DNA from 3 places in the Kitasatospora sp. NPDC004614 genome. Region 2 is predicted to be linked to each of the others. Evidence: riboswitches for the same ligand, from Rfam matches in the RefSeq annotation. Region 2 holds a riboswitch; each other region holds the start of a gene.

What was found. A riboswitch is a leader RNA that binds a small molecule or an ion and turns the genes downstream of it on or off. The one in region 2 is predicted to bind cobalamin.
Region 1: linked by a shared signal. The riboswitch ahead of ACFYST_RS12500 (HoxN/HupN/NixA family nickel/cobalt transporter) and the one ahead of ACFYST_RS05230 (acyl-CoA thioesterase) in region 2 are both predicted to bind cobalamin.
Region 3: linked by a shared signal. The riboswitch ahead of metE (5-methyltetrahydropteroyltriglutamate--homocysteine S-methyltransferase) and the one ahead of ACFYST_RS05230 (acyl-CoA thioesterase) in region 2 are both predicted to bind cobalamin.

The regions. Positions count from the first base shown of each region.
Region 1 covers NZ_JBIALR010000004.1:67,650-77,711, forward strand. The annotation lists gene aroC (chorismate synthase) at 234-1,418, shown strand; gene ACFYST_RS12470 (shikimate kinase) at 1,415-1,936, shown strand; gene aroB (3-dehydroquinate synthase) at 1,929-3,017, shown strand; gene aroQ (type II 3-dehydroquinate dehydratase) at 3,014-3,460, shown strand; gene ACFYST_RS12485 (AAA family ATPase) at 3,534-4,379, shown strand; gene ACFYST_RS12490 (Fpg/Nei family DNA glycosylase) at 4,521-5,327, shown strand; gene ACFYST_RS12495 (DUF6445 family protein) at 5,423-6,115, shown strand; cobalamin riboswitch at 6,195-6,391, shown strand; gene ACFYST_RS12500 (HoxN/HupN/NixA family nickel/cobalt transporter) at 6,422-7,534, shown strand; gene ACFYST_RS12505 (EamA family transporter) at 7,557-8,324, opposite strand; gene ACFYST_RS12510 (XRE family transcriptional regulator) at 8,323-8,826, shown strand; gene ACFYST_RS12515 (type B 50S ribosomal protein L31) at 8,872-9,114, opposite strand; gene rpmG (50S ribosomal protein L33) at 9,172-9,336, opposite strand; gene ACFYST_RS12525 (aminopeptidase P family protein) at 9,469-10,062, shown strand, end outside.
Region 2 covers NZ_JBIALR010000001.1:1,185,671-1,195,732, forward strand. The annotation lists gene ACFYST_RS05205 (translation initiation factor 2) at 1-109, opposite strand, end outside; gene ACFYST_RS05210 (FAD-dependent oxidoreductase) at 293-2,161, opposite strand; gene ACFYST_RS05215 (SMI1/KNR4 family protein) at 2,294-3,043, opposite strand; gene ACFYST_RS05220 (MFS transporter) at 3,138-4,406, shown strand; gene ACFYST_RS05225 (sulfurtransferase TusA family protein) at 4,403-4,684, shown strand; cobalamin riboswitch at 5,553-5,697, shown strand; gene ACFYST_RS05230 (acyl-CoA thioesterase) at 5,764-6,201, shown strand; gene ACFYST_RS05235 (putative Ig domain-containing protein) at 6,440-8,164, shown strand; gene ACFYST_RS05240 (MFS transporter) at 8,353-9,639, shown strand; gene ACFYST_RS05245 (type I polyketide synthase) at 9,636-10,062, shown strand, end outside.
Region 3 covers NZ_JBIALR010000026.1:29,475-39,536, forward strand. The annotation lists gene hcp (hydroxylamine reductase) at 1-991, opposite strand, end outside; gene ACFYST_RS33440 (DUF4232 domain-containing protein) at 1,348-2,007, shown strand; gene ACFYST_RS33445 (C40 family peptidase) at 2,020-3,222, opposite strand; gene ACFYST_RS33450 (hypothetical protein) at 3,388-4,059, opposite strand; gene ACFYST_RS33455 (MFS transporter) at 4,154-5,374, shown strand; gene ACFYST_RS33460 (hypothetical protein) at 5,797-7,047, opposite strand; gene cobF (precorrin-6A synthase (deacetylating)) at 7,329-8,090, shown strand; cobalamin riboswitch at 8,154-8,376, shown strand; gene metE (5-methyltetrahydropteroyltriglutamate--homocysteine S-methyltransferase) at 8,524-10,062, shown strand, end outside.

The DNA of each region.
Region 1 (10,062 bases), on a different contig from region 2:
GAGACGGCGGCGGTGTCCGGAGGCCATGTCGGGTGCCCTGAGCTGCGGCTTCGCCCGCCGGGCCGGGCGGCGTCGGCGGACGTTCACTGTCCGCCACGCGGACCGTGCCCCCGGCGGCCGCCCGGACGTGAAAGGATCGGTGCTTGCCCCGCCGCGCTCCGCGGCCGGGCAGCACGAGACGCCGGACCGGCCGCCGTTCGCGGCGAGCGGGCCGCTGACGAAGGAGCTTTTCGGTGGGTAGCTTGCGCTGGCTGACGGCGGGGGAGTCGCACGGCCCCGCTCTGGTCGCGACGCTGGAGGGCCTGCCGGCCGGAGTGCCGGTCACCACCGCCATGGTGGCCGACGCGCTGGCCCGCCGGCGGCTCGGTTATGGTCGCGGCGCGCGGATGAAGTTCGAGCAGGACGAGGTGACGTTCCTCGGCGGTGTCCGGCACGGCGAGACCATGGGATCGCCGGTGGCGATCATGGTCGGCAACACCGAGTGGCCGAAGTGGGAGCAGGTCATGTCGGCCGACCCGGTCGACCCCGAGGTGCTCGCGGGCCTGGCCCGCAACGAGCCGCTGACCCGCCCCCGCCCGGGCCACGCCGACCTGGCCGGCATGCAGAAGTACTCGATCGACGAGGCCCGGCCGATCCTGGAGCGCGCCAGCGCCCGGGAGACCGCCGCCCGGGTCGCGCTCGGCGTGGTCGCCCGCTCCTACCTGAAGGAGACCTGCGGCATCGAGATCGTCAGCCACGTGGTCGAGCTGGCCGCCGCCAAGGCCCCGGCCGGGGTGCTGCCGCTGCCCGCCGACGAGGCCCGGCTGGACGAGGACCCGGTGCGCTGCCTGGACGCCGACGCGTCGAAGGCGATGGTCGCCGAGATCGACCAGGCTCACAAGGACGGCGACACCCTGGGCGGCGTCGTCGAGGTGCTGGCGTACGGCGTGCCGGTCGGCCTCGGCTCGCACGTGCACTGGGACCGCCGCCTGGACGCCCGGCTGGCCGCCGCGCTGATGGGCATCCAGGCGATCAAGGGCGTCGAGGTCGGCGACGGCTTCGAACTGGCCCGGATCCCCGGCTCCCAGGCGCACGACGAGATCCTGCCGACCCCCGAGGGCGTCAAGCGCGCCACCGGCCGCTCCGGCGGCACCGAGGGCGGACTGTCCACCGGCGAGCTGCTGCGCGTCCGGGCCGCGATGAAGCCGATCGCGACCGTCCCGCGCGCCCTGCAGACGCTGGACGTGCGCACCGGCGAGCCCGCGAAGGCGCACCACCAGCGCTCCGACGTGTGCGCCGTGCCGGCCGCCGGCATCGTCGCCGAGGCGATGGTGGCGCTGGTGCTGGCCGACGCGGTGGCGGAGAAGTTCGGTGGCGACAACGTCTCCGAGACCCGTCGCAACGTGCAGTCGTACCTCGACAACCTGATCGTCCGATGAGCGCCCCGGTAGTTGTGCTGGTCGGCCCGCCCGGCAGTGGCAAGTCCACCGTCGGGCGGGTCCTCGCGGAGCGCCTCGGCCTGCCGTTCCGCGACACCGACGAGGACATCGAGCGGACGGCCGGCAAGCCCATCCCGGAGATCTTCGTCGACGAGGGCGAGCCGCACTTCCGGCAGCTGGAGCGCGAAGCCGTCGAGGCAGCCTGTGCGGACTTTGCAGGCGTGCTCGCGCTCGGCGGGGGCGCCGTGATGGCCCCTTCCACGCGCGAAGTGCTCGCCCCGCTGCCCGTGGTGTTCCTGGAGGTCGCGCTGGGCGACGCGGTCAAGCGGGTCGGCCTGGACGCCCCCCGCCCGCTGCTCGCGGTCAACCCCCGGGCCCGCTGGCGCGAACTGATGGAGGCCCGCCGCCCGCTGTACCTGGAGGTCGCCACCGCCGTGGTCGACACCGAGGGCCGCACGCCCGAGCAGGCCGCCGACGCCGTACTTGAAGCACTGGAGCTGAAGAACCCTCATGAGTGACATCGTTCGGATTGCCGTTGCTGGTAGTGACGGCCACGCCCCGTACGAGGTGCTGATCGGGCACCAGCTGCTCGGCGAACTCGCCCCGCTGATCGGCCCGAAGGCCAAGCGGGTGGCGATCATCCACCCGGAGGCGCTGGAGGCCACCGGCGAGGCGATCCGCGAGGACCTGGTCGACCAGGGCTACGAGGCGATCGTCCTGCAGGTCCCGAACGCCGAGGACGCCAAGAGCGTCGAGGTCGCCGCGTACTGCTGGTCGGTGCTCGGCCAGACCGGCTTCACCCGCAGCGACGTCATCATCGGCCTGGGCGGCGGCTCGACCACCGACCTGGCGGGCTTCGTCGCCGCCACCTGGCTGCGCGGGGTGCGCTGGATCTCGGTGCCCACCACGCTGCTCGGCATGGTGGACGCCGCGGTCGGCGGCAAGACCGGCATCAACATCGCCGAAGGCAAGAACATGGTCGGCGCCTTCCACCCGCCCGCGGGCGTGCTGGCCGACCTCGGCACCCTGGAGACCCTCGGCAAGCACGACTACGTCTCCGGCCTCGCCGAGGTGATCAAGGCCGGCTTCATCGCCGACCCGGTGATCCTCGACCTGATCGAGCAGGACCCCGCGGCCGCCACCACCCCCGCCGGCCCGCACACCCTGGAACTCATCCGGCGGGCCATCCAGGTCAAGGCCGACGTGGTCTCCGGCGACCTCAAGGAATCCGGCCGCCGTGAGATCCTCAACTACGGCCACACCCTCGGCCACGCCATCGAACGCAACGAGCGCTACAAGTGGCGGCACGGCGCGGCGATCTCCATCGGCATGGTCTTCGCCGCCGAACTCGGCCGCCTGGCCGGGCGGTTGGACGACGCCACCGCCGACCGGCACCGCACCGTACTGGCCTCGGTCGGCCTGCCGCTCAGCTACCGGGCGGATGCCTGGCCGAAGCTGCTGGACGCCATGAAGATCGACAAGAAGTCGCGTGGCGACCTGCTGCGCTTCATCGTCCTCGACGGCCTCGCCAAGACCTCCGTCCTCGAAGGCCCCGACCCGTCGCTGCTGGTCGCCGCGTACGCGGAGGTCTCCGGATGACCGCCGTCCCGGTGCTCGTCCTGAACGGCCCCAACCTGGGCCGGCTGGGCTCCCGAGAGCCCGACGTGTACGGTTCCACGTCGTACGCGGGGCTCGTTGCGCGCTGTGCTGCCCTGGGCGCGGAGCTCGGGCTCTCGGTCGAGGTCCGGGAGACCAACTCCGAGGCCGAGATGGTCGGTTGGCTGCACGAAGCGGCGGACGCCAAGACCCCCGTGGTGATCAACCCCGGCGCGTTCACCCACTACTCGTACGCGATGCGGGACGCCGCCGCACAGCGCACCGCCCCGCTCATCGAGGTGCACATCTCCAACCCGTACACCCGCGAGACCTTCCGGCACACCTCGGTCATCGCCGCGGTCGCCTCCGGCACCATCGCGGGCTTCGGTCTCGGCTCGTACGAACTCGCCCTGCGGGCACTCGCCGAACAGTTGACCACCCGCTGAGCACCGCGCGGCCCGGTGGCGGACTTGTGCCCGCCACCGGGCCGACGTGTACATTCGGCGCAGGGAGGTGACGGTGAGCCAGTACGCGCAGAGCCACCATCCGGGGGGCCAGGTGCCGCCCCGCCCGGGGACGCCCCCGTATCCGACGGCCCCTCAACAGCCGTACCCCGCACCGGTACTGCCCGCCACCACCCAGGCCATACCCACCCTCGGGCCGATCGCCACCCGCCCTGACCGGCCGACCGTCCCGCTCAAGGCCGTCGCGCCCGTCGTCCCCGGCGGCACCGGGCACTTCCTGCTCCCCAGCGGCGGCACCGTCCAACTCCCTGCCGCGCCACCGCCGATGCCCGCACCGGCCGCCCCGCTGCCCGTCGGACCGATCGCCGTCCTGCTGATCGGCGCGGCCGGCGCCGGCAAGACCACCGTCGCCCGCTACTGGGCCGAACGCCGTCCCACCCCCACCGCGCACATCAGCCTCGACGACGTCCGCGAGTGGGTCCAGGCCGGGTTCGCCAACCCGCAGTCCGGCTGGAACACCGCCTCCGAGGCCCAGTACCGCCTCGCCCGGCGCACCTGCGGCTTCGCCTGCCGCAACTACCTCGCCAACGGCATCTCCTGCATCATCGACGACGCCGTCTTCCCCGACCGCCCCGCGATCGGCCTCGGCGGCTGGAAGCGCCACATCGGCCCCGGCATGATCCCCGTCGTCCTCCTCCCCGGCCTCGACCGCGTCCTCGCCCGCAACGCCGAACGCTCCGGCAACCGCCGCCTCTCCGACGACGAAGTGGCCCGCATCCACGGCCGCATGGCCGGCTGGCGCACCTCCGGCCTCCCCATCATCGACAACTCCAACCTCACCGTCCCCGAGACGGCCGCCGCGCTCGACCAGGCGATCCTCTCCCGCCTCCACCAACGCTGACCCCCTGCGGGGAGCTCCCTCCACCCGCGCCGCGCAACCCGACCCGCGACGAGCGCTGCGCGCAGGCCGGCTCTGCCGGGGTGTCGGTGGGGGCGGGGAGAATGGGGGTGTTGGACGGGAACGAATGTGGAGGTGGCGCGGGTGCCCGAGGGGCATGTGGTGCATCGGTTGGCCGGGTTGAACGGGGAGCTGTTCGGGGGGCGGGCGGTGCGGGTTTCGTCGCCGCAGGGGCGCTTCGCGGAGGGGGCGGGGCTGCTGGACGGGCGGGTGTTGGAGGTTGCGGAGGCGCACGGGAAGCATCTGTTCCTGGGGTTCGGCGACGACTGGCTGCATGTGCATCTCGGGTTGTACGGGAAGTACGAGTTCGGGGTGGGGGAGGCCCCGGAGCCGGTGGGGCAGGTGCGGTTGCGGATGGAGAACGGGAGTGGGTACGCGGATCTGCGGGGGCCGACGGCGTGCGAGGTGCTGACGCCGGGGGAGAAGGCGGCGGTGCATCGCAGGCTGGGGCCGGATCCGTTGCGGCCGGGGGAGGTGGGGGATGCGGCGTGGCAGCGGATCTCGCGGAGCGGGACGACGGTGGCCGCGTTGCTGATGGATCAGAAGGTGCTGGCGGGTGTCGGCAACGTGTATCGCGCGGAGGTGCTGTTCCGGTTGGGGATCAGTCCGCACCGGGCGGGGCGGGATCTGAGCCGGGCCGAGTGGGACGCGATCTGGGCGGATCTGGTGGCGCTGATGCATGACGGTGTCGCGGCGGGGCGGATCGACACCGTGCGGCCGGAGCACACGCCGGAGGCGATGGGGCGTCCGCCGCGGGTGGACGACCACGGTGGTGAGGTGTACGTGTACCGGCGGCAGGATCAGCCGTGTCTGGTGTGTGAAACCCCGGTGCGGACCGAGGAGTTGGCGGCCCGGAACCTGTTCTGGTGCCCGCGCTGCCAGCAGGCATGACGGGTCGTCATCACGGAGGGTAGTGGGGAAGCCTTGACGGAAGGTTGACCGGCCCTTGGGCGAGGGGTTCGGGGCGCGCTCCTATTGTCGGGTCCATGCCCGTGCAACCGTTCCAGGGCCCGCGCCCGACTCCGGCCCTTCCGGTCCTCCCGTACCGCAAGCCCACCAAGGGGCGTGACTACTGGGTGCTGGACGATGTCCTGCCGGATCCGGATGCGGTGCGGGCCCGGCATCTGGCGCGTACCGACTGGGACGAGGGGTATCCGCACAGGCCGGAGCCCTGGCCGGGGTTGCGGGCGATGCCCGGGCTGGAGCCGGAGGAGTTGGCGCACGTCGAGAAGCTGGTGCGGGAGACCGTGCAGGCGCCGCGGATCTGGGCGTTGAGCGAGGCCGAGGGCGGCACGTTCAACCACAACTGCGTGCAGGTGGTGGGGGAGGGGGAGTGCGAGCCGCGGCCGCACACCGATTCGCGGTCGCTGTGCCGGTACGCCGCCGTGCTGTACCTCAACCCGAACGTGCCGAAGCGGTGCGGGACGAGCTTCTACCGACAGAGCCTGCCGGGGGGCCGGCTCGGCGGGAACACCGTGGTCGCCCCGCACAACAATCTGGTGGACGCGCTCGGCACCCGTTTCGTCCCGCCGGACTCGTTCACCGAGGATCTGGCCGTTCCGCACCGCTACAACCGGCTGCTGCTGTACACCGCCAACCTGATGCACACCGCGACCGAGTACTACGGCTCCACCCTGGACGAGAAGCGGATGACCTGCGTGTTCTTCTGGATGGCGTGACGCGCCGTCAGCCGCCGGGCGGGCGTGATCTTCGACACCTGCGCGGTGTGACGCTCTTGCCGCCGCGTGGTGGCCGGATCTACGGTGGGCGGGCCGTGGTGTTCGGGAAGCCGGTGCACTGTGCTCGTCACAGGAGTCCGGAGCGGCCCTCGCCACTGTGATCGGGGAGTCGTCGGCTCCCACCTCGTGCCACTGGCCGCTCGCGGCCGGGAAGGCCGGGCGCCGACGCCGAACACCCCGTCAGCCAGGAGACCGGCCACGGCATCTCACGAAGTGATCCACGAGGTGCTGGAGCGTGATGCGCGGATGACCGCGTCCAATTCGACCGTGCCCGGAAACGTCCCGGGCTCCCCTCTTCCTGCTTTCCGCTGGCGGCGCGAGGACACCTTGCGCACCGCCGGCCTGATGGCGGTGATCCTGGCCCTGCACGTGGCGGCGTTCGGGACGCTGCTGTTCCTGGTGGTGCCGGAGAAGTACCAGGTGGGTACCCAGGTGTTCGGCGTGGGCCTGGGCATCACGGCCTACACGCTGGGCATGCGGCACGCCTTCGACGCCGACCACATCGCGGTGATCGACAACACCACCCGCAAGCTGATGGCGGACGGCCGCCGGCCGGTCTCGGTGGGCTTCTGGTTCGCGCTCGGGCACTCCTCGATGGTGGTGCTGATGGCTGCGCTGGTGGCCGGCGGGGCGGCGCTGGCGGGCACCCTGATGGACGAGGGTTCGACGACCCATCAGGTGCTGGGCACCATCGGCACCACCGCGTCGGGGGCGTTCCTGTACCTGATCGCGGCGCTCAACCTGGTGGCGCTGCTGGGCATCCTGCGGGTGTTCCGGGCGATGCGGGCCGGTGAGTACGACGAGGCCGAGCTGGAGAAGCACCTGGACTCGCGGGGCTTCCTGGCCCGGATCCTGGGCCGGGCGACCCGTTCGATCACCCGGCCCGGGCAGATGTTCCCGGTGGGCATGGTGCTGGGCCTGGGCTTCGACACCGCGACCGAGGTGACCCTGATGGTGATGGCGGGTTCGGGTGCGGCGTCCGGCCTGCCCTGGTACGCGATCGTCTGCCTGCCGCTGCTGTTCGCGGCCGGGATGAGCCTGTTCGACACGCTGGACGGCACGTTCATGAACTTCGCCTACCAGTGGGCGTTCTCCAACCCGGTCCGCAAGGTGTACTACAACCTGACCATTACGGGGCTGTCGATCGCGGTGGCCTTCGTGATCGGCACCATCGAGCTGGTCGCGGTGCTGCACGACAAGTTCGGCCTGGACGATCCGGTGTCCGGCTGGATCGCCGGACTCGGTCTGGAAAACGTCGGCTTCGTGATCGTCGGCCTGTTCGTGGTGGTCTGGGCGGCGGCGATCGGCTACTGGCGGATCGCCCGGCGGTCCAAGGCCTTCGCGGGGGCAGGGGCCTGAGAACGCGCGGCCTGACGGGAAGTCAACCTGCGGCCAGGATCAGCGTTCCGGCGACGGCCAGTCCGGCGCCGACCACCTGGACCCGCAGCAGCCGTTCCTTGAGCAGGCCGCGCGCCATCAGCGCCGTCACCACGGGGTAGAGCGAGGCCAGCACCGCCGCCACCGCGACCGAGCCCAGGTGGGTGGCGGCGGCGTACAGGCCGTTCGCGGCCACGTCGGCGACGCCGACGGCGGTCAGTGAGGGCAACGAACGGGCCGCGCCGCGCAGTTCGACCGGCTCCCGGCGGGCGGCGGCGGCCAGCATGCCGATGCCGACCACCGCGTTGGTCAGTCGTTGCACGCACAGCGTCAGCAGCAGTCCGCCGCCGGCGCTGCCATGCGCGATCAGGGCGAGCACCGCGCCGAACGCGAACGCGGCGGAGAGGGTGAGGACGAGGACCCGGCGGCTCACAGCCGGTCCGCCGCGCTGCGGGCCGCCGGCCAGCGCGACCCCGGCGATCGCCACCAGGATCCCCAACCCCTGGACGGCGCCCGGCCGTTCGCCGAGGAACAGGCCGACGCCGATCGGCACCAGCACGCCGACGGTGGCCAGCGGTGAGACCACGCCCATCGGCCCGAGCGCCAGTGCCTTGTAGAAGGCGAGCAGCGCGACCGGCCCGATCACGCCGGCCGCGACGGCGTACCAGAGCGCGGGGCCCGCGTCGGCCCAGCCGCCGGTGGCGGTGACGGCCAGGACGAGGACCAGGGCGGCGGCGGTCTGCGAGAGGACCACGACGCCGAGCGCGAACATGGACGCCCTCGCGGCCCGCTCCGGCGTCAGCCGCGGCATGGTGGTCCAGATCGAGCAGGCCCGCACCAACCCCAGTGTCGGCACCGTGGTCCGGCTCGCCGACGCCCTCGGCGTCTCGATCGCCCGGCTGCTCGACTACGACGAGACCTCGGTGGTGCGGATCATCCCCGCCGAGGACGCCGTGCGGCTGTGGAGCGGCCCGGACGGCGGCAGTGGCGTCCTGCTGAACGGCATCGAGGCCCCCGGCCCGCTGGAGCTGTGGACCTGGCACCTGCGCCCCGGCGAGACCCACGCCTCGGACCCGCACCCGGCCGGCACCGTCGAGATCGCCCGGATCGACGAGGGCGAACTCACCCTCGTCCTCGACGGCCGCGCCCACCGCATCCCGGCCGGCTCCACCGCCTCCTACGAGGCCGGAACCGCCCACAGCTACCGCAACGAGGGCACCGGCGACTGCCGGCTCACCCTGGTGGTCTCCGTGCCCCCGCCGGCCGGCAAGTGAGCGAAGGGCCCCGGGAAGCTCCCGGGGCCCTTCGCCGCACGTCTGTCAGAGGCCGTACCTGCGCCGGTACAGCTCCACCCGGCCCGCGGTGTCCAGCAGGCGGGCCTTGCCGGTGTAGAACGGGTGGCTCGCGGAGGACGTCTCGACGTCCACCACCGGGTACGCCCGCCCGTCCGTCCACTCGACCGTCCGGCCGCTGGTGGCCGTGGATCGGGTCAGGAACGACAGGCCGCCCGTCTTGTCCCGGAACACCACCGGACGGTACTCGGGGTGCACTCCCTGCTTCATCTGCTCCTCCTTCGCCAAGCCTTCAACAGCCTTCGAACGCCCTCAACTGCCCTGTGGTCAGCGGGTTTCGCGGAACTCCACGTGCCGCCCGGCCACCGGGTCGAACTTCCGCAGGACGATCCGGTCGGGGTTGTTCCGCCGGTTCTTGCGGGTCACGTAGCTGAAGCCCGTGCCCGCCGCCGACCGGAGCGTGATCACCGGTCGCAGCTCGCTGCGCGCCATCTCGAACCTCCACTCTCGGCAACGATTGCCGTTTTCATGTGGCCACAACACGCCCCTGCCCCGCCGCATTCCCGCCCCGATCGGGCCCGTTCCGACGGGCGGCCCCCGGGCCCCGTTCGTAGGCTCGGAGACATGTCCGACGCGCACGCCGCCCGACGCGAACGCCTCCGCGAGTACTGCAGCGCCTCCGGAGCCGACGCCGCGCTGATCACGCGCGCCGCCAACGTCCGCTACCTCACCGGCTGCCCGCCGTGCGGCGCCGCGCTGCTGCTCACCCGCGAACGCGCGGTGCTGGCGCTGCCGCAGGACGTGCCGCCCGAGGAGTCGGTGGAGCGCGAGGTGGACGAGGAGGTCACCCGGCTGGCGGCGCCCGCCGAGACGGACGCCGCGGTGGCCGCCGCCGAGGCCGCCGCCCGGCTGCGGGTGCGGGACCTCGCCGTCGAGGAGCACGACCTGACGGTCGCCCGGCACCGCGCCGTCGCCCGGCAGGCCGAGCCGGCCCGGCTGCTCGACCTGGACCGGGCGGTGGAGCGGCTGCGGGTGGTCAAGGACGAGCACGAGCTCGCCGACCTGCGGATCGCCGCCGAGATCGCCGACCAGGCGCTCGGCGAGCTGCTCGAATCGATCCTGGTCGGCCGCACCGAACGCCACCTGGCGATGGAGCTGGAACGCCGGATGATCGACCACGGCGCCGACCGGGCCGCCTTCCCGGTCTCCGTCGGCACC
Region 2 (10,062 bases):
GCCCGTCGCCCTCGAACACCGGCAGTACGTCCAGCAGTCGGTGCAGTGCCACCGCCGAGCGGAACGCCAGCAGCACGGAGCGCCGCTGGTCCCCTCCGGTGTCGCGCATGGGCCGATGGTATCCGTGTGCCCGCCGCGACGCCCTCCGGGACACGGCCACTGACGGCCGGCCGGGCAGCGCGGGGCTCGGCCTGATCCGCCGTCGGAAAGGCTCGGGCCGGGACGGCGAAACGCCCGCCGCCGGTGCCCGATTGACGAAACATCGGGTACCGGCGGCGGGTGGTGTGAATGGTCAGACCGTGTTGGCGACCTGCAGGGCGGCCTCCACGCCGGAGGCGATCGCGCCGGAGATCCACGCGTGGTAGCGCGGCTGGCAGTGGTCACCGGCGAAGAACAGCTTCCCTTCGACGGGCGTCGCCACGTGCGGGCCGAGGCTGAGCAGCTGCCCGGGCGTCTCGATGACGGCCTCGCCCAGCGCCCAGCGGTTGCGCAGCCAGGACTGCGAGACGTGCCGGTCGGTGACGTAGCGCCGGATCCGCTCGCCGTACAGGCCGGTCAGGTGCTCCAGCGCCTCGGTGTGCCGGTCGGCGGGGGTGAGGGCGTCGAAGCGCAGCGCGTCCTCCGCCCAGTTGTAGGCGGCCAGCACGACACCGCCGGGCGCGCCGCCGTCGCTGGGGTGGGAGGGGAAGTAGATGAACCGGCTGGCCTCGTCGGAGATGCAGCCGCCGCCGACCGCGGCCACCGCCGCGCCGTGCGGGGCGGGCTTGTAGTCGTTGCCAAGCTTGCTCTTCCAGGTGTTCTCGTCCCACTCCCACCAGCGCTCGGTGAACTCCAGCAGCACCTTGTGCGCGGTGTCGTGCTTGAGTTCGCTGATCGCGCGGCGCTTGCCGTAGGGGAGCAGCGGCTCGAAGTCGACGTGCCGCAGCGCCGCGAACGGCACCGCCAGCACCACCATGTCCGCCCGGTAGTCGGTGGACTTGCCGCCGATCGCGCCGTCGCAGGCCTCGTCCTCCGGGCCGCTCTCGGGCTCGGCCGTCACCGTCACGCCGTGCTCGTCGGTGCGGACCCGGGTGGCCACCTGGCCGCGCGCGATCGTCAGGCCCTTGGAGAGCGCCTCGGTGAGGGCGTCGGTGCCCGCGTTGAACTCGAAGTAGGTGACGGACGGGTTGATGTCGCCCGCGTCGAACACGGAGTGCAGGAAGCCGTAGGACAGCCGGCTGGTCAGGTTCTCCAGCGTGCCGACCGCCTGGATCTGGGCGTCGCCCCAGCCCTCGCCCTCCTGCAGGTAGCGCAGCAGCGAGTAGCCGTCCATGTCGTACAGCAGCTCGGCCATGCCGGTGACGCGTTCGGCGATCGGCTTGTCCGTCCAGGTGCCGTCCTTGTTCTTGTCCATGGTGTAGCCGCGGGCGGTGTCGAGTGCCTTGTCGAAGGCCTTCGAGGCGGTCTGGTTGCTGTCCCAGCCGAAGCTCTTGTTGATCGGCGCCGGGTCCTGCGCGTACTGCTGCTTGGTGACGGTCTGCCCGTTGACGTGCAGGAAGCGGCTGCCGAGACCCTTCGGCGCGACGTACGCGGGCGCTTCGCCGCTGGCGAACTCCTCGCCCGTCCACGACTTGTAGACCACCTTGGCGTCGTGCGAGACCTGGTCCGGCACCGGCGGGAGGTCCACCAGGTCGAACGGGCGGCGCGGCACCTTCAGGTGGTCGGCCAGCGCGAGGGTCAGCACGTGGCTGGACGGGATGCGCATCGCGCCGGCCTCCGCGTGCAGCCGGGAGTCCTGCCACACGTCGCCGCGGAAGGTCTTCACCCGGCCGCCCACCCGGCTGCGGTTCGCCTCCAGCACCCGCACCTTGTGGCCCGCCGCCTGCAACAGCCGGGCGCACACCATGCCGGCCACGCCCGCGCCGACCACCAGGACGTCGCGCGTCTCGGTCTTCTTCACGCGCTGACGGCCGGTCAGTAGCTTCAGGTACTCGAGCGTCAGGTCGTTGTGGTCGGCGTCGGTCAGCAGGATCCGGCGCGCCATGACGAGCGCCGCCGCCTTCCGCGCCGGGTCGGACGGAGCCGCGTCCGCCGCACGAGAGATGTCGGCCCCGGGGCCGGCCAGGGCGGCGGCCGTCACCGCGCCACCGGAGGCAAAGAGGAGTCCGCGTCGAGAGATCATCGGCCCAGCGTGGCAGCGCGCCGCGCCCCGGAACGCGCGCTCCGCCCATCGAGTCCCTTTCACCACTCGCACAGGGGGCGCTCGTCGCACCCGCCCAGCGCGCCCTTCCCGACATGTGCGCCGGGCGCTCGTTCAGCACACCCAGTCGGCGGGGTACGCCTCCCGGAACACCGTCAACTCCTCGGCGGTGCGCACGTGGACGTGCAGCCAGCACAGGTCCTCGCCGCCGTCGTGCCGCACCAGCACGCCCGGGGCGGCGTACCAGCGCAGCGGCGACTCGTCGGGGCCGGTCCACATCGGATGGTCCGGCAGCGGGAGCCGGTGGACGTGGCGGAACAGCGCGGGGAAGTGCGCGGCGGGCAGTTCGCAGGAGTCGGCGTGGGCGCCGTCCGCCAGCAGCGACTCGATCAGCACCAGCTCCACCCAGGCGAGCGAGACGCGCTCCAGGAACGGCACCCACCCGTCCCGGGATTCGACCAGCACCGGCGGGTCCGCCTCGGACAGCCGGTCGAGCGGGATGCCCCAGGCCGCCGCGCTCTGGTTCTCCACCCGGAACACCAGCGCGCGGTCCGCGGTGTCCGTCGCCTCCGACGTGAACAGCCCGGCCGGCGGGAGCAGCGGGTCCTGCGCCGAGGTCAGGTCCGTCCGGCGGCCGAGCAGGCGGTATCCGGCGCGCAGCGCGGCAGGCAGTTCGAGCTCCAATTCCCGTCCTGTTGACGCCAGTTCTTCCTCCGGGCAGCCGTCCTCGGGGCGCAGCGGCCGCCCCAACCAGGTGTCGGCGTACCAGCGCAGGAACGCCCATGCGGCGTGCTGGTCGGGCAGGCCGCCGCGGAGGGCGAGCGCGGCGTCGGGGGAATCCTGGGCGTCGGGGCGAGTGTGCACGGCCGGGGACGGTAGCAGTGCGGTCGGACGCGGTCTGCCGGGAGGGGCGGCCGATATGGTATTCCACAGAACCATGGAGAATCGAGGAACGTCCGTGACCAGTACCACCGCGCCGCCACCCGCCGAACTCGCCGCCGACCCCGCCGTTCAGCGGCACATCCTGCGGGTCCTGGTCACCTCCCAGATCCTCAGCGGAGCCGGACTGGCCGCCGGCATCACCGTCGGGGCGCTGCTCGCCCAGGACATGCTCGGCAGCACCGGGCTGGCCGGGCTGCCCAGCGCGCTGTTCACCGCCGGGAGCGCGCTCGCCGCGATCGTGGTCAGCCGAATATCCGCCGCCCGCGGCCGTCGCCCCGGACTCGCCCTCGGGTACGCCACCGGCGCCCTCGGCAGCGTCGGCGTGATCGCCGCCGCCGCGCTCCACAGCCCCGTCCTGCTGTTCCTCGCGCTGTTCGTCTACGGCGCCGGAACCGCCACCAACCTCCAGGCCCGGTACGCCGGAGCCGACCTCGCCGCACCCGGGCACCGGGCCCGGGCGATCTCCACCGTGCTGGTCGCCACCACCCTCGGCGGTGTCCTCGGCCCCAACCTGGCCGACCCCACCGGCGCCCTCGCCGAGGCCCTGCACCTGCCCCGCCTCGCCGGACCGTTCCTGCTGGGCGGCGTCGCCTACGCCGCCGCCGCGATCGTCCTCGCCACCCGGCTGCGCCCCGACCCGCTGCTGCTCGCCCGCGCCGCCGCCGCGGCCGCCCCGACCGCCGAGGCCGACACCTCCGCCGCCACCGACGCCACGTCAACCGCCCGCGTTCGCAACCGCGTCCTGCTCGGAGCGCAGGTCATGGTGGTCACCCAGCTCGTCATGGTCGGCGTGATGACCATGACGCCCGTCCACATGCACGACGCCGGACAGAGCACCGCCGCCGCCGGATTCGTCATCTCCCTGCACGTCGCCGCGATGTACCTGCCCTCCCCGCTCACCGGACGGCTCGTCGACCGGTACGGCCCGCTCGCCATCGGCGCCGCCGCCGGACTCACCCTGCTCGCGGCCGGCACGCTCGCCGCCGTCGCCCCCGCGGACTCCGCCCCACTGCTCGCCCTCGCGCTCGTTCTGCTCGGCCTCGGCTGGAACTTCGGCCTGGTCTCCGGCACCGCGATCCTCACCGACGCCGTCCCGCTCGCCACCCGCGCCAAGACCCAGGGCAGCATCGACGTCGCCATCGCCATCTCCGGCGCCACCGGCGGCCTCGCCTCCGGCACCGTCGTCGACCTGGCCGGCTACCCCGTCCTCGCCTTCGGCGGCGGCCTGCTCGCCCTGCTGATCCTCCCTGCCCTCGCCACCGCCGCCACCCGGGCCAAGCGATGACCGACCACCAGACGCCCCAACTCACCGTCGACGGACGCGGATTGCTCTGCGTCACCCTGCTGCTGCGCCTGCGCGCCGCCATCACCGACGCCCCCGCCGGCACCATCGTCCACGTCCACGCCACCGACCCCGCCGCCCCCCTCGACCTCCCCGCCTGGTGCCACCTCACCGGCCACCACTACCTCGGCCCCGTCTCCGCCGAGACCTACGCCCTCCGCCTGACCGCCACCCCCACCCCCACCCGCCCCGACGCCCCATGGCACCGCCCGGCGGACTGACGCCCCTCCGGGCGGACGCCGGGCGGTCCCGCCGCTGCCGAGCCCTGCGCGCCGCGCCCGACCCTGCGCCGACGCCCCGTGGCGCCCCCCCCGGCGGACTGATGCCTTTGCGGTGGAGCGCCTCGCGGTCGTGTTGCTGCCGGGTTCGTTGGTGCCGCGCCTGGTGGACTGACGTCACTCCACGCGGAGCGCCCTGCGGTCGCGTCGCTGCCGAGCCGTTCGCGCTGCGCCCGGCAGCCGATCCGCCCCCCGGCCCGTGCCGACGTCCCGTGGCACCGCCCGGCGGACGTACACCCCTCCGGGCGGGCGCAGGGCAGAGCGCCTCGCGTGACCTCCCCGCCGGTCACGGCTACTTCGTTCCCGTCGCCGTCGAGGCCTTCGCGCCTGTCCATCGACCCGACCCCACCCGCCCCGACGCCTGCCCCGACGCCTGCGCCCCCACCCACCCCGACGCCTGCCCCGACGCCTGCGCCCCCACCCACCCCGACGCCTGCGCCGACGCCTGCCCCGACGCCTGCGCCCCCACCCACCCCGACGCCTGCGCCGACGCCCGCGCCGACGCCCGTGACATCGCCCGGCGGACCCGGTCCCGTCGCCGTCGAGGCCTTCGCGCTGCGCCGGCCGCCGGTCCGACCCTCACCCGCCCGACGCGTCGTGGCTGCCCGGCGAACCGACCCCCTCGGGGGCGTGACCTTCCCACCGGTCGCCCCCGTCCCGCCGCCGCCCCGCCGTCGAAGTCGGCCCCGACGCCCCGCGGGCCGACAGCTCCCAGGCCTCCCGGCCGGAGGGCGGACTGAGCACCTCGGATGGGGATATAGGCTGGTCGGGCAGCGGTTCGCCCCCGTCCGAGCCAGGGCTGGAGCGTCGCAAGAGGGAACCTGGTGCGAGTCCAGGACTGCCTCGCAGCGGTGAGCGGGAACGACCGCCGTCACATGCACTGGGCCCGACCGGTCCGGGAAGCGACGGCCAGTAGACAGGCCCTCCTGGGGAGATGCCCGCGAGTCCGAAGACCTGCCGCCGCCCGCGGTGCCCACCGGCGCCGCGGATCGTCCAGCCGTGACTCGCGAAGGAGAGTTGACGTGGCAGATCAGACCGTCGCACCTGTGGTGTCCGCCGCAAAGCCCGCACAGGCGTCCGAGGTGACGCTCGCGCACATCATGAGTGAGCACGACACCAACCTCTACGGCACCATCCACGGCGGCGTGGTGATGAAGCTCATCGACGACGCCGCCGGCGCGGCCGCCGCCCGGCACGCCGAAGGCCCGGCGGTCACCGCCGCCGTGGACAGCATGGCGTTCCTGGCCCCGGTCCGGGCCGGTGACCTGCTCACCGCGCACGCGGAGCTGGAGCGGGCGGGGCGTACCTCGATGACCGTCCACGTCACCGTCACGGCCGAGCGCTGGAACGCCACGGGGCCGGTCACCCGGGTCGCCACCGGTCGGCTCACGTTCGTCGCCATCGACGCCGACAGCCACCCGCGTCCCGTCCCGGCTCTGCTGGAACCCGCGGCTGCCTGACGCGGCGCCACCGTCCGTGAGCCCGGAATGCCGTCCCACCTGGCGTTCCGGGCTCATGGTTGTCGCCGCCGCAAGGTGATCACCCTCACGTAGGGACAAACCGCACCATTGCGGACGGCGCGTGATCGACATGTTCCGTTCAAGCTCCGATTACCCCACCATGGCAGCGTGTGCCCGCCTACGCGCGTAGCGCACCGCACCACACCCCATGGTTCCTGTGGTCCTAGGAGATTGACAGATGATCAGAACGTGGAAGGCCGCCCGCCCGCTGGCCCTCGCCGCCGCCGCACTGGTGGTCGCCGCCGGCGCGAGCGCCGTCCCGCAGCACGCCACCGCGGCCACCCCCAAGAACGCCGCCGCGGCCGCCACCGGCACCCCGAAGCGGGTGCTGTTCGACAACACCAAGGCGGAGACCGCGGGCAACGCGGACTGGATCATCTCCACCAGCCAGCCCGACCCGCTGGCGCAGAACGCCAACCCGACCAGCGAGACCAGCTGGACCGGCGCCATCTCGGCCTGGGGCGTGGCGCTGCAGAAGACCGGCAACTACAGCCTGAAGACGCTGCCCGCCGGCAACACCATCACCTACGGCACCGGCGGCGCGCTCGACCTCGCCAACTTCGACGAGTTCGTGATCCCCGAGCCCAACATCCGCCTCAGCGCGGCCGAGAAGACCGCCGTGATGACGTTCGTGCAGAACGGCGGCGGCCTGTTCCTGATCTCGGACCACACCCAGAGCGACCGCAACAACGACGGCTGGGACTCCCCGGCCATCATCAACGACCTGCTGACCAGCAACGGCGTCAACAACAACGACCCGTTCGGCTTCTCCGTCGACCTCCTGAACATCACCACCGACAACCCGCGGGCGATCTCCTCCGCCACCGACCCGGTGATCAACGGGCCGTTCGGGACCGTCACCGGCTCGATCATCCGCAACGGCACCACCTTCACCCTGAAGCCCGCCGACAACCCGAACGTCAAGGGCCTGGTCTACCGCACCGGTTACAGCGGCAACACCGGTGCGGCGTTCGTCACTTCGACGTTCGGCAAGGGCCGGGTGGCGATCTGGGGCGACTCCTCGCCGATCGACGACGGCACCGGCCAGCCCGGCAACACCCTCTACAACGGGTGGAACGACCCGGCCGGCACCGACGCCGCGCTCGCCCTCAACGCCACCGACTGGCTCGCCCAGGGCGGCGGCTCCGGCGGCAACACCGGCTCGGTCTCGCTGACCAACCCGGGCGCCCGCACCGCCACCGTCGGCACCGCGACCAGCCTCCAGCTGTCCGCCACCGACACCGCCGGCGGCACGCTGTCCTACGCGGCCACCGGCCTGCCCGCCGGACTGACCGTCAACCCGGCCACCGGCCTGATCAGCGGCACGCCCACCACCGCCGGCACCAGCGCGGTGACCGTCACCGCCACCGACTCCACCGGGCCGTCCGCCACCGCCACCTTCACCTGGACGGTCGCCGCGAGCGGCGGCACCACCTGCACCCCCGCCCAGCTGATCACCAACCCGGGCTTCGAGACCGGCAGCACCTCCGGCTGGACCGAGACCAACAGCGGCGGCGCCAGCACCATCAACAGCAGCACCAGCGAGCCCGTCCACTCCGGCACCTACGACGTCTGGCTGGACGGCTACGGCGCCGCCAACACCGACACCCTCGCCCAGACCGTCACCCTGCCGACCGGCTGCAGCAGCTACAACCTCAGCTTCTGGCTGCACATCGACACCGCGTCGTCCCCGACCACCGTCTTCGACACCCTCACCGTCACGGCCAACGGCACTACCCTGGCCACCTACTCCAACGTCAACGCCGCCGCCGGCTACCAGCAGCGCACCTTCAACCTCGCCGCCTACGCCGGCCAGAGCGTCACGCTGAAGTTCACCGGAGCCGAGGACTACACCAAGCAGACCTCGTTCGTCCTCGACGACATCACGCTGAACGTCTCCTGACGCACCGTCAGTGACCTCATCGCCCCGGACCGGGCAGCCCCATCCGGTCCGGGGCTTTGCCGTTCGCTTACCTCGGCATCGAAATCCGAACTGCTTTGTGAAGGTCTTGCCATGAGGATCTTCACCTTCCTAGACTGCGGCAATCCATACCAGGCGCGTCCATGTCACGGATTTGGGGGTGGGCCGAGGTGAAGCGTTTCCGCTTACTCGTCGCGGGCAACGCGGTTTCCGCGTACGGCAGTTATCTGAACATGGTGGCGCTCAACGTCTTCGTCTACCACCTGACGGGCAGCGCGCTGACGGCCGGTCTGTACATGGCGGTGCGGCTGCTGACGAGCGTGGCGTCCGGGGTCGTCGCGGGCGCTCTCGCGTCGCGGATTCCGCGCAAGCGGCTCATGGTGGGGGCGGATCTCACCCAGGCCGCCGCGCTGGTCCTGCTGCTGCTGGCGCCGTCGGGCGCCCGGGTCGCGCTGCTGTTCGGGCTGGCCGTCATCGCCGGCGCCTGCTCGACGGTGTCGGGGGTGTCGCTGCGCAGCGCGGTGCCCGAGATCGTCGGGGCGGAACTGCGGACCAGGGCCAACAGCCTTCTGGCGACCGGCCGTTCGCTCGCGATGGTGGCCGGGTTCGGCTCCGCGGGCATCATCGTCTCCCACCTCGGCTACCGCTGGGCCTTCGCCTTCGACGCGCTGTCGTTCGTCGTCTCGGCGAGCGTGCTGCTGTCGCTGCCGATCCGGACCGAGGCCGCGCGGGAGAAGGAGACCCCGGCCGCCACGAAGGCCGAGCCGGCGGGCGGCGGCGGACGGTGGGCCACGCTGGTGCTGCTGCGGTCGATGCCCGTGGTGGCCGTGATGGTCCTGGTCCGGGCGGTGGACGGCCTGGGCTCCTCGTCCCACAACGTGGCCCTGCCGATCTACTCCGACGCGCTCGACCACGCCCATCCGGCCGCGTTCATCGGCCAGTTCTGGGCGACCTGGGCGATCGGCAACATCGCCATGCAGCAGATCCTGTCCCGCTGGACCTCCCGTACGGGCCGCAGCCCGGGCGAGCGGATCTTCGCGCTGGGCGCCTGCGTGATGTCGGCCGCGTTCATCCTCGTCTTCAGCGGGCTGCCGACCGCCCTCGCGGTCGTGGTGTCCCTGGTGGCGGGCATGGCGGACGGCCTGACCGAGGTCGCCTACGTCTCGCGGCTCCAGACCACCCCGGACGCGCAGCGGGCCCGGCTGTTCGGCCTGTCGGCGTCGGTGGAGAACCTGGGCTTCGGCCTCGGCATGATCCTCAGCGGCGCATTACTGGAGCACTTCTCGCCGCTGCAGGTGGTGGGCGGCCTGCACGGGCTGGCGATCCTGCTCTGCGTCGGGTTCCTGCTGCTGCTGGTGCGCGGCGCGGTCGCGGGACGGGCCACCCCGGCGCGTGAGCGGAAGCCGGAGGAAGCGGTCGACGACCGGGTCCCCGCGTCCGAAGGAGGACGGACATGACCGCTCCCGACGACCGCCGGGTCGCCGTCATCGGGCTCGCGCTCCGCCTTCCCGGCGCCAACACCGCAGACGACTTCTGGCGGCTGATACGCGAAGGCGAGGACCGCGTCCGGCATTTCACGGAAGAAGAACTCGCCGCCGCCGGAATCCCGCCCGAGAAGTACCGGGCACCGGATTTCGTGGGCGCCAGCGCCGTCCTGGACGACATCTCGCATTTCGACGCACCGTTCTTCGGCATGAGCGGCCGAGAGGCCTCCTACACCGATCCGCAGCACCGCCTGTTCCTCGAAGTCGCCTACCACGCACTCGAGAACGCCGGCTACCCGCAGGAGCGCCCGGGTGCGCGCATCGGTGTCTGGGCCAGCACCGGGTACCAGCTGTATCCGATGCAGACCTACCTGCTCAACAACGTGTTCCAGGGAG
Region 3 (10,062 bases), on a different contig from region 2:
GCCGCCGGTAGCTGACGTGCGGTTCGATGATGCAGTTGGAAGTCATCAGGATCGGGCCGGGGAACGCGGCGAACTCGCGCTGCTGGTCCTGCCAGGCGCCGCCGTAGTTGCCGACCAGGTGCGGGTATGCCTTCAGCAGCGGGTAGGCGTGCGCGGGCAGCATCTCGCCGTGGGTGTACACGTTGATGCCCTGGTCGGCGGTCTGCTTGAGCAGCTGCTCCAGGTCGTGCAGGTCGTGGCCACTGACCAGGATGGCCTTGCCCGCGACGGGCGTGGTGCGCACCGCGGTGGGCTGCTGGGCGCCGTACGCGCCGGTGTTGGCGGCGTCGAGCAGTTCGATGGTGGCCAGGTTGAGCCGGCCCAGGCCGACGGCGCGCTCCACCAGGTCGGCGACGTCGGTGGGTTCGCCGGCGAGGTGGGCGAGGGCGCTCTCCACGCCGCCGAACACCTCGGCGCTCTCCTTGCCGAGGACGTGCGCGTGGTGGGCGTACGCGCAGATGCCCTTCAGCGCGTACAGGTGCAGCGCGCGCAGGCCGACCACGTCCGGTCCGACCAGGGCCAGGCCGGCGTCCACGCCCACCTCGGCGGCCTGCCGCAGCAGCGCGTCCGGGTCGTCGGCGGGCTGCCAGGCGGCGGGGCCGGTGAGTTCGCGCGGTTCCTGTCCGGCTGCCCGGGCGGCCTCCTCGTAGGCGGCGCGGGCGCGTTCGCGGTGGGCGACGGCCTGCTGGATCAGCGCGCCGAACCGCGACGGGTTGAAGTTCACGTTGGTGAGCGTGGTGAACATCGCGTACAGCACGAACCGCGACGCCTCGTCGTCCGCCGCTCCGAGGGTGCGAGCCTCCGCGGCGTACTGGGCGATGCCCTTCGCCGCGTGGATCAGCAGATCCTGCAGATCGGACGTGGCGGCGTCCTTGCCGCAGTTGCCGATCGCGGCCGCGCAGCCGGGAACCGTCCCGGTACGGTCGGTCTGCTCGCACTGGTAACAGAACATGCGGTCCTCCTGGACTCCTGCATCTCGCCCCGGGACCGACGGACCCCACGCACGGGCGTGCCTCCACGCTACGAACCCCGCCCGCGCCGCCGCAGGTCCCGTACGTCCCCGCGCCCCGGGCCGTCCGGCCCCTCTCGGCGGGCTCGGCCGGGCCGCAAGTCCCTTGCCGTGACCGGCCGGTGGCAGCCGTTCGATTCTTCCCGGGCCGGGCGTCCGATCGCTGTTGATCCGTTGTTGATCGGCGGGGGCCAGCATGGGGGACGTGCCGGTCCCGGGGGTGGGTTCGAGTGGTGATCGGCCATCAGTTTCGGCGCGGCCCCGCTGCGGGGCCGCCGAGATCACGGGTGGAACAGATCATGCGTGTCCGTCAGCTCTCCGTCGCCGCCGTGGTGGCGGCCCTGGGTATGTCCCTCGCCGCGTGCGCCGACGACCGGCCGTCCGGCCCCGTCGCCCCGGCCGCGCCCGCCGGGCCCGCCGCCCCGGTGGCGCCCGTCTCGGCGGAACTCCCGGTGTCGCCCGTCCTGGCGAACGCGCCCAGCACGCCCAGCACGCCCAGCAGGCCCGCCACGCCCGCCACGGAGGGGGCGCGCCCGTGCACGGCGGCGGACCTGCGGGCGACGGTGGCGGCGGGCTCGGTGGTGTCGGCCGCGGACCGGCCCGCGGTGGAGCGGATCGAGCTGGCCAACCGCAGCGCCGCCACCTGCACCATGCAGGGCTTCCCGGGCGTCGACCTGGTGAGCGGCGGGACGACCTGGAGCCTGCCGCGTTCCCGTTCGACGCAGGCCCGGCAGGTGACGCTGCCGCCCGGCGGGACGGCGTACGTGCTGATCGACTACCTGCCGTACCGGGGTCGCGGGCAGCGCGGCCAGTCCGAGTTCAAGGTCACCTCGATGGTGCTGACCCCGCCGAACGACACCGGCAGCCTCACCGTCCACTGGGAGGGCGCCAACCCGCAGGACCACCGCACCACCACCCAGCCGGACACCCAGGTCCGTCCGGTCACCGCCACCCGCTGAACCCGCAGCCGGTCAGGACGCGGACGGGGACTCAGGGTCCGGACGGACCGCGCCGAGGATGGGGAGCATGGTGATGGGCGCGAGCTTGATCACCGTCCCCGGGTGCGGGGCGTGCACGACGGTGCCGCCGCCCACGTAGAGCGCGACGTGGCTGGCGTCGTTCTGGTAGATGATCAGGTCGCCGGGCCGCAGGTCACGCAGCGGGATCCGGTGCAGCGCCGCCCACTGCTCCTGGCTGGTGCGTGGGACGGGGACGCCGGCCGCCAGCCAGGCCTGCGAGGTGAGGCCGGAGCAGTCGAACGCGTCGGGGCCGGTGCCGCCCCACAGGTACGGCTTGTCGCGCTGGCCGAGCGCGAAGGCGATGGCCTTGCGCCCGGCCTCGGACGCGCTGCCGCCGGGGCCGAACACCCCTGCGGCGAGCATCTGCTGACGGGACTCGTCGGCGCGGTCGTAGTCCAGCTGCTCCAGTAGTTCGAGCTGGTCGGCGGGGGTGGAGTCGAGCAGCTGGGCGGTCCGGGCGGCGGCGGTGCGGGCCTGCTCCACGGCCTGCTGGGAGTCCTGCGCGGCGGCGGCCGCCGCCTCCTCGGCCTGCCGTGCCTGCTCGGCCGCCAGCACCAGCCGTCCGCGGGCCTCGCGCACTTCGTTCAGCACGTCGGCGGCGCTGTGGGACCGTTCGAACGCCTGGTGCTGGTGGCCGAGGAAATCCTCGGCCCGCTCGGAGAGGAACAGCCGGGCCAGCGGGCCGAGCGACCCGAGCGGACCGTTGCGGTACTGCTCGGCGACCAGCCGCGCGGCCTGCGTCTCCGCCTCCTCGACCCTGGCCCGCTGATGGTCGGCCTCGGCCGCCGCGTCCGCCGACTCCTTCTTCCTGCGCTCGAGTTGGACGCCCGCTGCGGTGGAACGCTGCTCCGCCGTCTCGGCCTCGTGCCGGACCTCGGCGAGGTCCTTGCCCAACTGGTCGAGCGCCGCCCCGGCCGGCTGACCGGCCACCTCCTCCCCCGCTGCCTCGCCACCGGCCACCTCCTCCCCCACCGACTGGCCGGCCCCCTCGCCGGCCTGCTCGCCCGCCGTCTCGCCGTCGGCCGCCTCCTGGACGGTCTCGTTGTCCGGAACGGGCAGCGGCTCGGCGACCGCGGGTGCGGCGATCGTCAGCAGCAGCGCCACGACCAGCGCCAGCACTGTCGCTCGCCAGGACCGGGAGGTGCCACGGGACATGAAAGTCCACCGCCCTCGTTCAACTGCACCGGACGCGCCACTGACCGGTCGGGCCCCCTGAACCCACCGGCCGCCGCACATCCATCGGATGATCGGAACCCGGCCACTCTGCCACCCGCCCCACCCACTCCCCCGCAGGCCGGGCCCCGAATCCCCGAGTCTCACTCACCCGGCGGCAGCCTCCCCCACGACGGCCCAACCCAGCTTGCGGGCCTGCCCGGCGACGATGTCGAAGTCCGCCGAGGCCCGGAGCGACGCGACGACGGCCCGGGTCAGCGGGGCGCCCGCCAGGACGGCTGCCACCGCGTCCCGATCGACGGACCGCTCGTAGTAGTCCTCGGCGAAACCCACGAAGGCGTCCGGGCTCCCGTCCACGACGAGGTCGAACAGCCAGCCGCCGCCGTCCGACTCGTGGGGGCCGAACTCCACCGGCCCGCACCGCCAGGCGCTGTCACCGGCCTCGCGCCACGCGCACACCGAGGCGTCGAAGAACCCCTCGAACTGGAACTCCGGCTCCTTCGCGTAGCGGGCGAGCGAAGCGGGCAGCCCGTCGAGCAGCCCGGGCCAGTGCGCGCGGTCCTCCTCCCGCCACGGCGTCGCGTCGCTCTCGTGGTCGAAGCCGTAGAGGAACACCCCGGCCGGGTCGAACACGATCGCGTACAGGTCGCCCCCGCCGTTCTCCATCCGCGCCAGATCCACGCCCTCCCGCCAGCCGGGCACGAACGTGTGCATGAGGCCGTACCCGTCAAGGATCACGTCGAGCATGGCGATCGCCCGGCAGCGGTCGCGCAGCACAGCGGGTTCGGGCAGCAGGGACACCAGTTCACGAACAGTCATGGCGCCCATTCAACAGTGCGTCACCGACACCCCTGACCTGCGCCTTCGCTCCGCCCGGGAGCGGGGGCGGCGGGCCCGTGGTTACGTGGGGCGCATGACCGGTCGTCAGCGTTCGGGGTACCTGGGGGCGGCGGGCGCGTTCGCCGTCTGCATGGCGGGCACCACGCTGCCCACGCCGCTGTACGGGCTGTACCAGGAGCAGATCGGCTTCTCCGAGCTGATGGTGACGGTGGTGTTCGCCGTCTACGCGCTCGGGGTGATCGGCGTGCTGCTGCTGGTCGGCAACGTCTCGGACGCGGTGGGGCGGCGCCCGGTGCTGCTGGTCGGGCTCGGCTGCGCGGCGGCGGCCGCGGTGGCGTTCCTGGCGGAAGGGGGTCTGCCGCTGCTCTTCCTGGGCCGGCTGCTGTCCGGACTGTCGGCGGGCCTGTTCACCGGCACCGCCACCGCATACGTGCTGGAACTCGCCCCGCCCGGCCGCCAGGCCCGCGCCGGGTTCGTGGCCACCGCCGCGAACATGGGCGGCCTCGGCCTCGGCCCGCTGCTGTCAGGGCTGCTCGCCGAGTACACCTCCCACCCGCTGACGCTGCCGTACCTGGTCCATCTGGCGCTGCTGGCCGCCTCGTTCGCCGTCACCTGGTCGCTGCCCGAGACGGTGCCGGACGCCGAACCGCTGCGTGCGGCGCGCCCGCGCCGGCCGAGTCTGCCGCCGCAGGTGCGCGGGGTGTTCGTGCCGGCCGGGATCGCCGCGTTCGCCGGGTTCTCGTTGCTCGGGGTGTTCACCTCGGTCAGCCCGGCGTTCCTCGCCGAGAACCTGGACGTGCACAACCACGCCGCGGTCGGCGCGATCGTCTGCCTGGCGTTCTTCGCGTCCACCGGCGGCCAGCTGCTGGTGCCCCGACTCGGCGCGGCCCGGGCGATCCCGCTGGGCTGCCTGGTGCTGATCGCCGGACTCGGCCTGCTCGCCCTGTCCCTCGCCACCGACACCCTGACGCCACTCGTCCTGGCCGCGCTGGTGGGCGGCACCGGCCAGGGCATGGGGCTGCGCGGAGCCGTCGGCGAAGTGGCGGACGCGGCCCCCGCCGAGGAGCGCGGCGGGGTGCTGTCGGCGCTGTTCGTGGTGGCGTACTTCGGCATCTCGGTACCGGTGATCGGCATCGGCCTGCTCAGCGGCCCGCTCGGCCTCACCCACGCCGGCCTGGTCTTCGCCGCCTGCATGGCCGCCCTGGCGGCGGCCTCCGGCATCTACCTGCTGCGCCGCGACGTCCGCCCGCCCGCGGTACTACGGAATCACCGCGACGAGGACGCCAGACGATGAGCGGTCGGGGACGAGCGGTGGCGGCGGCGCTACCCGCCCGACGCCCCGTCAGTGAACCGCCTCCGGGAAACCCTCAAGACGCCGCCGACCCGCTTCCCGCGGCAGCGGCCCCGCCGGACAACCACCAGCAGGACCCGACCTGCCACTGACCACCGTCACCACCCACGCCGGCACAGCCCCCGCCGCACCGCCAACCCCTCGGCGCAGGCGAACAGCGGCTCCACACGGTCGACGAAGACATGCGCGGACGTCAGCACCAGCCGTCCGCCGACCGCGTACCAGGACCCGGGTCCGCCCGTCCCGTTCACTCCGGCGATCCGAAGCCGTTCCACTCATGCCCACTGAAACCCGTTCCCGCTGTGGGAACCGTGGAGCCCGCGCGCCGGCCCCGCAGGTGAGAGCCCGGCGCGCGGGGCGGAGGGTCAGGAGGTCTTGGTGATGAGCAGCACGGTGTACGTCCCGCACTGGGAGCCGTTGACCTGGTTGCTGACCACCCAGCCGGCCGGGATCGGGGACGGGCCGCAGACCACCAGGTAGGTCTGGGTGGTGACCTTCGTCAGCGTGTACACGGTGTAGACCCCGCACAGTCCGGAGTTGCCGAACGCCTGGGTGATCACCCAGCCGGCGGGGATCGGCGACTGTCCGCAGACGGTCAGGCTGGTCTGGGTGGTGACCTTCGTCAGGGTGTTGACGTTGTAGGTGCCGCAGGCCGAATTGTTGCTCTGCACCTGGGTGATGACGTACCCGGACGGGATCGCGGACTGGCCGCAGACCTGGAGCGTCGTCTGGTCGGCGACCTTGACCAGCGAGTACCCGGGGTAGCTGCCGCAGCCGGCGCCGCTCTGCATCGTGGTGATCACCCAGCCGTCGGGGATGCGGGAGTTGGAGCACACCTGGAGCGAGGTCTGGGTGGTCACCAGCGTCACCGTGTACGTCCCGTAGGTGCCGCAGGCGGGCGAGTTGGGCTGGATCGCGGTGATCACCCAGCCGGGGAGGATCGCGGACTGGCCGCAGTCCTGGAGCGTGGTCTGGGTGGTGACCTTCAGCAGGGAGTACTGCGGGTAGTTGCCGCAGCCGGCGCCGTTCTGCGAGGAGGTGATCACCCAGCCGTCCTGGATCGGCGACATCGCGCAGGCCTGGTACGAGGTCGCCGTGGGCGGGATCAGCGTCACGGTGTACGTCCCGTAGGTGCCGCAGGCGGGCGAGACGGTCTGGACCGCGGTGATCACCCAGCCGGGGAGGATCGCGGACTGGGCGCAGTCCTGGAGCGTGGTCTGGGTGGTGACCTTCAGCAGCGAGTACAGCGGGTAACTGCTGCCGCAGGTCGGGCCGGTCTGCATCGCCGTGATCACCCAGTGGTCGGGGACGGGCGAGTTGGAGCAGGCCTGGATGGTGGTGGCGTCGCCCAACTCCGTGATGGTGAACAGCCCGTAGCCGCTGCACCCGGCCCAGTTCTCGCTGGTGATCACCCAGCCTGCGGGGACGGGGGTGTACCCGCAGATGGTGGTCGTCGCTCCCTGCGCCACTGCCGGAGCGGCCTGTGCCACTGCCGGAGCACCCTGTGCCACCGCCGGAGCGGCGTGCGCCGTCGGCGCGCTCACAAGCGTGACGGCGCCCAGCAGGACGGCCATCACCGCGATCCATCTGGTCAGTGTCTGCCGAAGTCCTGTCATCTCCGTTGCCCCTCCTGGTCGGTGTCCGGCGCGGTGAGCCTGGCAGGCCGCCGGGTCCGTGAACAGACCGCGTCCCACCTGCGGCGTTACCGCCGGATCGGGGCCGAAAACCGTTCGCCCACCCCTGCACCGCCCTGGTCCACCGCGCCCCTCGGGATCGGCCCCCGCGGAAGGACGACACCCGGCCGAGTTCGAAGGCGGCAGCTGGTTGACGGAGCATCCGTTCCCCAACGTGCCTCCCACCTGCGGCTGCGCGGGAGGGACCAGGCAGAATCGGCGTCATGCGTACCCTTCTCGTCATCGGCATCGGCGCGGGCGATCCCGACCACCTCACTCTGGAGGCGGTCAAGGCGATCGGCCGCACGGATGCGTTTCTGCTGCTGGACAAGCCCGAGGAGCGCCAGGACCTGATCCGGTTGCGGCGACAGATGATCGCCGAGCACGGGCGGCCCGGGCACCGGGTGGTCGAGTTGATCGACCCGGCGCGCGACCGGAGCACGGCCGCGTACCGGGAGGCCGTCGAGGAGTGGCGGGAGCGGCGGGCCGATCTGGTCGAGCAGGCGGTGATCGAGGAGCTGGCGGACGGCGAGACCGGTGCCCTGCTGGTCTGGGGCGACCCGGCGCTGTACGACAGCGTGACCGCCGTGCTGGACCGGATCCTGGCGCGCGGCCGCACCGAGTTCGAGTACACCGTCATCCCCGGCATCAGCAGCATCTCGGTCCTGGCCGCCCGCCACCGCACCACCCTGACCCGCACCGCGCGGCCGGTGCGGATCACCACGGGGCGCCGCCTCGCCGCCGAAGGCTTCGGGCCGGGCTCAGAAGACGCGGTGGTGATGCTGGACGGGCAGGCCGCGTTCACCAAGATCGACCCGGCGGGTGTGCACATCCACTACGGCGCCTACCTGGGCACCGAGGACGAGATCCTGGCCTCCGGTCCGCTCGCCGAACAGGCGGACCGGATCGCGGAGTTGCGCGAGCAGGCGCGCGAACGCAAGGGCTGGATCATGGACAGCTACCTGCTGCGCCGCACCGAGGACTGACCCCGCACACCCCATCGAGCGGACGGGTGCGGAGCCCAACTCCCCCACCCGTCCGCCTCGTTCTAGACTGATCGCGCAACTGGTTCGCGCACTGCCTCTGGGCAGGCGCGTCGTAAGAGGGAACCCGGTGGGAATCCGGGACTGCCCCGCAGCGGTGAGTGGGAACGACCGCCGTCATACGCACTGGGTCCGGACGGGCCCGGGAAGCGACGGCCAGTAGGTGTCCGGGCGTCGGCCCGGGCGGGGCCCGCGAGTCCGAAGACCTGCCCGTTGCCCGGGTGCGACGGCTCGCTCCCGGCCTCCGGTGACCTCGCGGGCGGGTCGGCCAACCATCGGTCGGGCAGGCGCAGTTGACAGCGCCGCACGACTCACGGGCCTTCGCTTTCCGCGGTGTCGTCGGACCCAGGTTCGAGGCTCGCGAAGGAGAGTCCCCTTGACCACGAGGTCCACAGCCGCGGCAACTGTCCACGGCTACCCCCGTCAGGGCGCCGACCGGGAACTGAAGAAGGCCGTCGAGGGCTACTGGAAGGGCACCGTCGCCGCTGACGCGCTGCTCGCCGCCGCCGCCGAACTGCGCTGCGCCAACTGGCGTCAACTGGCCGGCGCCGGCATCACCGAAGTCCCCACCGGCGACTTCTCGCTGTACGACCACGTGCTGGACACCACCGTCGCCGTCGGTGCGATCCCGCCCCGGCACCGGGCCGCGGTGGACGCCGACCCGCTGGCCGGCTACTTCGCCATGGCGCGCGGCACCCAGGAACTCGCGCCGCTCGAAATGACCAAGTGGTTCGACACCAACTACCACTATCTGATACCGGAGTTGGGGCCGGACACGGTGTTCGTCGCGAACTCCGCCAAGCAGGTCGGCGAGCTCCGCGAGGCACTCGGCCAGGGCTACCGGGCCCGCCCGGTGCTGCTCGGCCCGGTCAGCTACCTGCTGCTCGCCAAGGCCGCGCCCGGAACCGCGAACGGTTTCGAGCCGCTCACCCTGCTGGACCGGCTGCTGCCGGTGTACGCCGAACTGCTGGCCGAACTGCGGGCCGCCGGCGCCGGATGGGCCCAACTGGACGAACCGGCGCTCGTCCAGGACCGCACCCCGGCCGAACTGAACGCCGCCGCCCGCGCGTTCCGCGACCTCGGCGCGCTGACGGACCGTCCGAAACTGCTGGTCGCCTCGTACTTCGACCGCCTCGGCGAGGCCCTGCCGGTACTTGCCGAATCCCCGGTCGAGGGTCTGGCGCTGGACTTCACCGGACCGGCCGCCGGCAACCTCGCCGATCTCGCCGCGGTCGGCGGCCTGCCCGGCAAGCGGCTGGTCGCGGGCGTGGTGGACGGCCGCAACGTGTGGATCAACGACCTGGAGAAGTCGCTGGCCACCCTCGCCACCCTGCTCGGCCTCGCCGACCGGGTGGACGTCGCCCCGTCCTGCTCGCTGCTGCACGTCCCACTGGACGTGGTCGCCGAGCGCGACCTGGACCAGCAGATCGGCCGCTGGCTGGCGTTCGCCCGGCAGAAGGCCGCCGAGACGGCCCTGCTGGCCCGCGCCCTGCGCGAGGGGACCTCCGCCGTCACCGCCCAACTCGCTGCCAACCGGGCCGACTTGGCGTCCCGCGCGGCATCCCCGATCACCCGCGACCCGGCCGTCCGGGCCCGCGCCGCCGCCGTCACCGACGCCGACACCCGCCGCGCCGACCCGTACCCCGTCCGCGCCGCCGCCCAGCGGGCCCGGCTCCAGTTGCCGCCGCTGCCCACCACCACCATCGGCTCGTTCCCGCAGACCGACGAACTGCGCACCGCCCGCGCCGAGTTGAACGCCGGACTGCTGGAGGAGGCGGACTACCACGCGCGGATGGCCGACGAGATCCGCGAGGTGATCGCCTGCCAGGAACAGGCCGGCCTGGACGTGCTCGTGCACGGCGAACCCGAACGCAGCGACATGGTGCAGTACTTCGCCGAGCAGCTCACCGGCTAC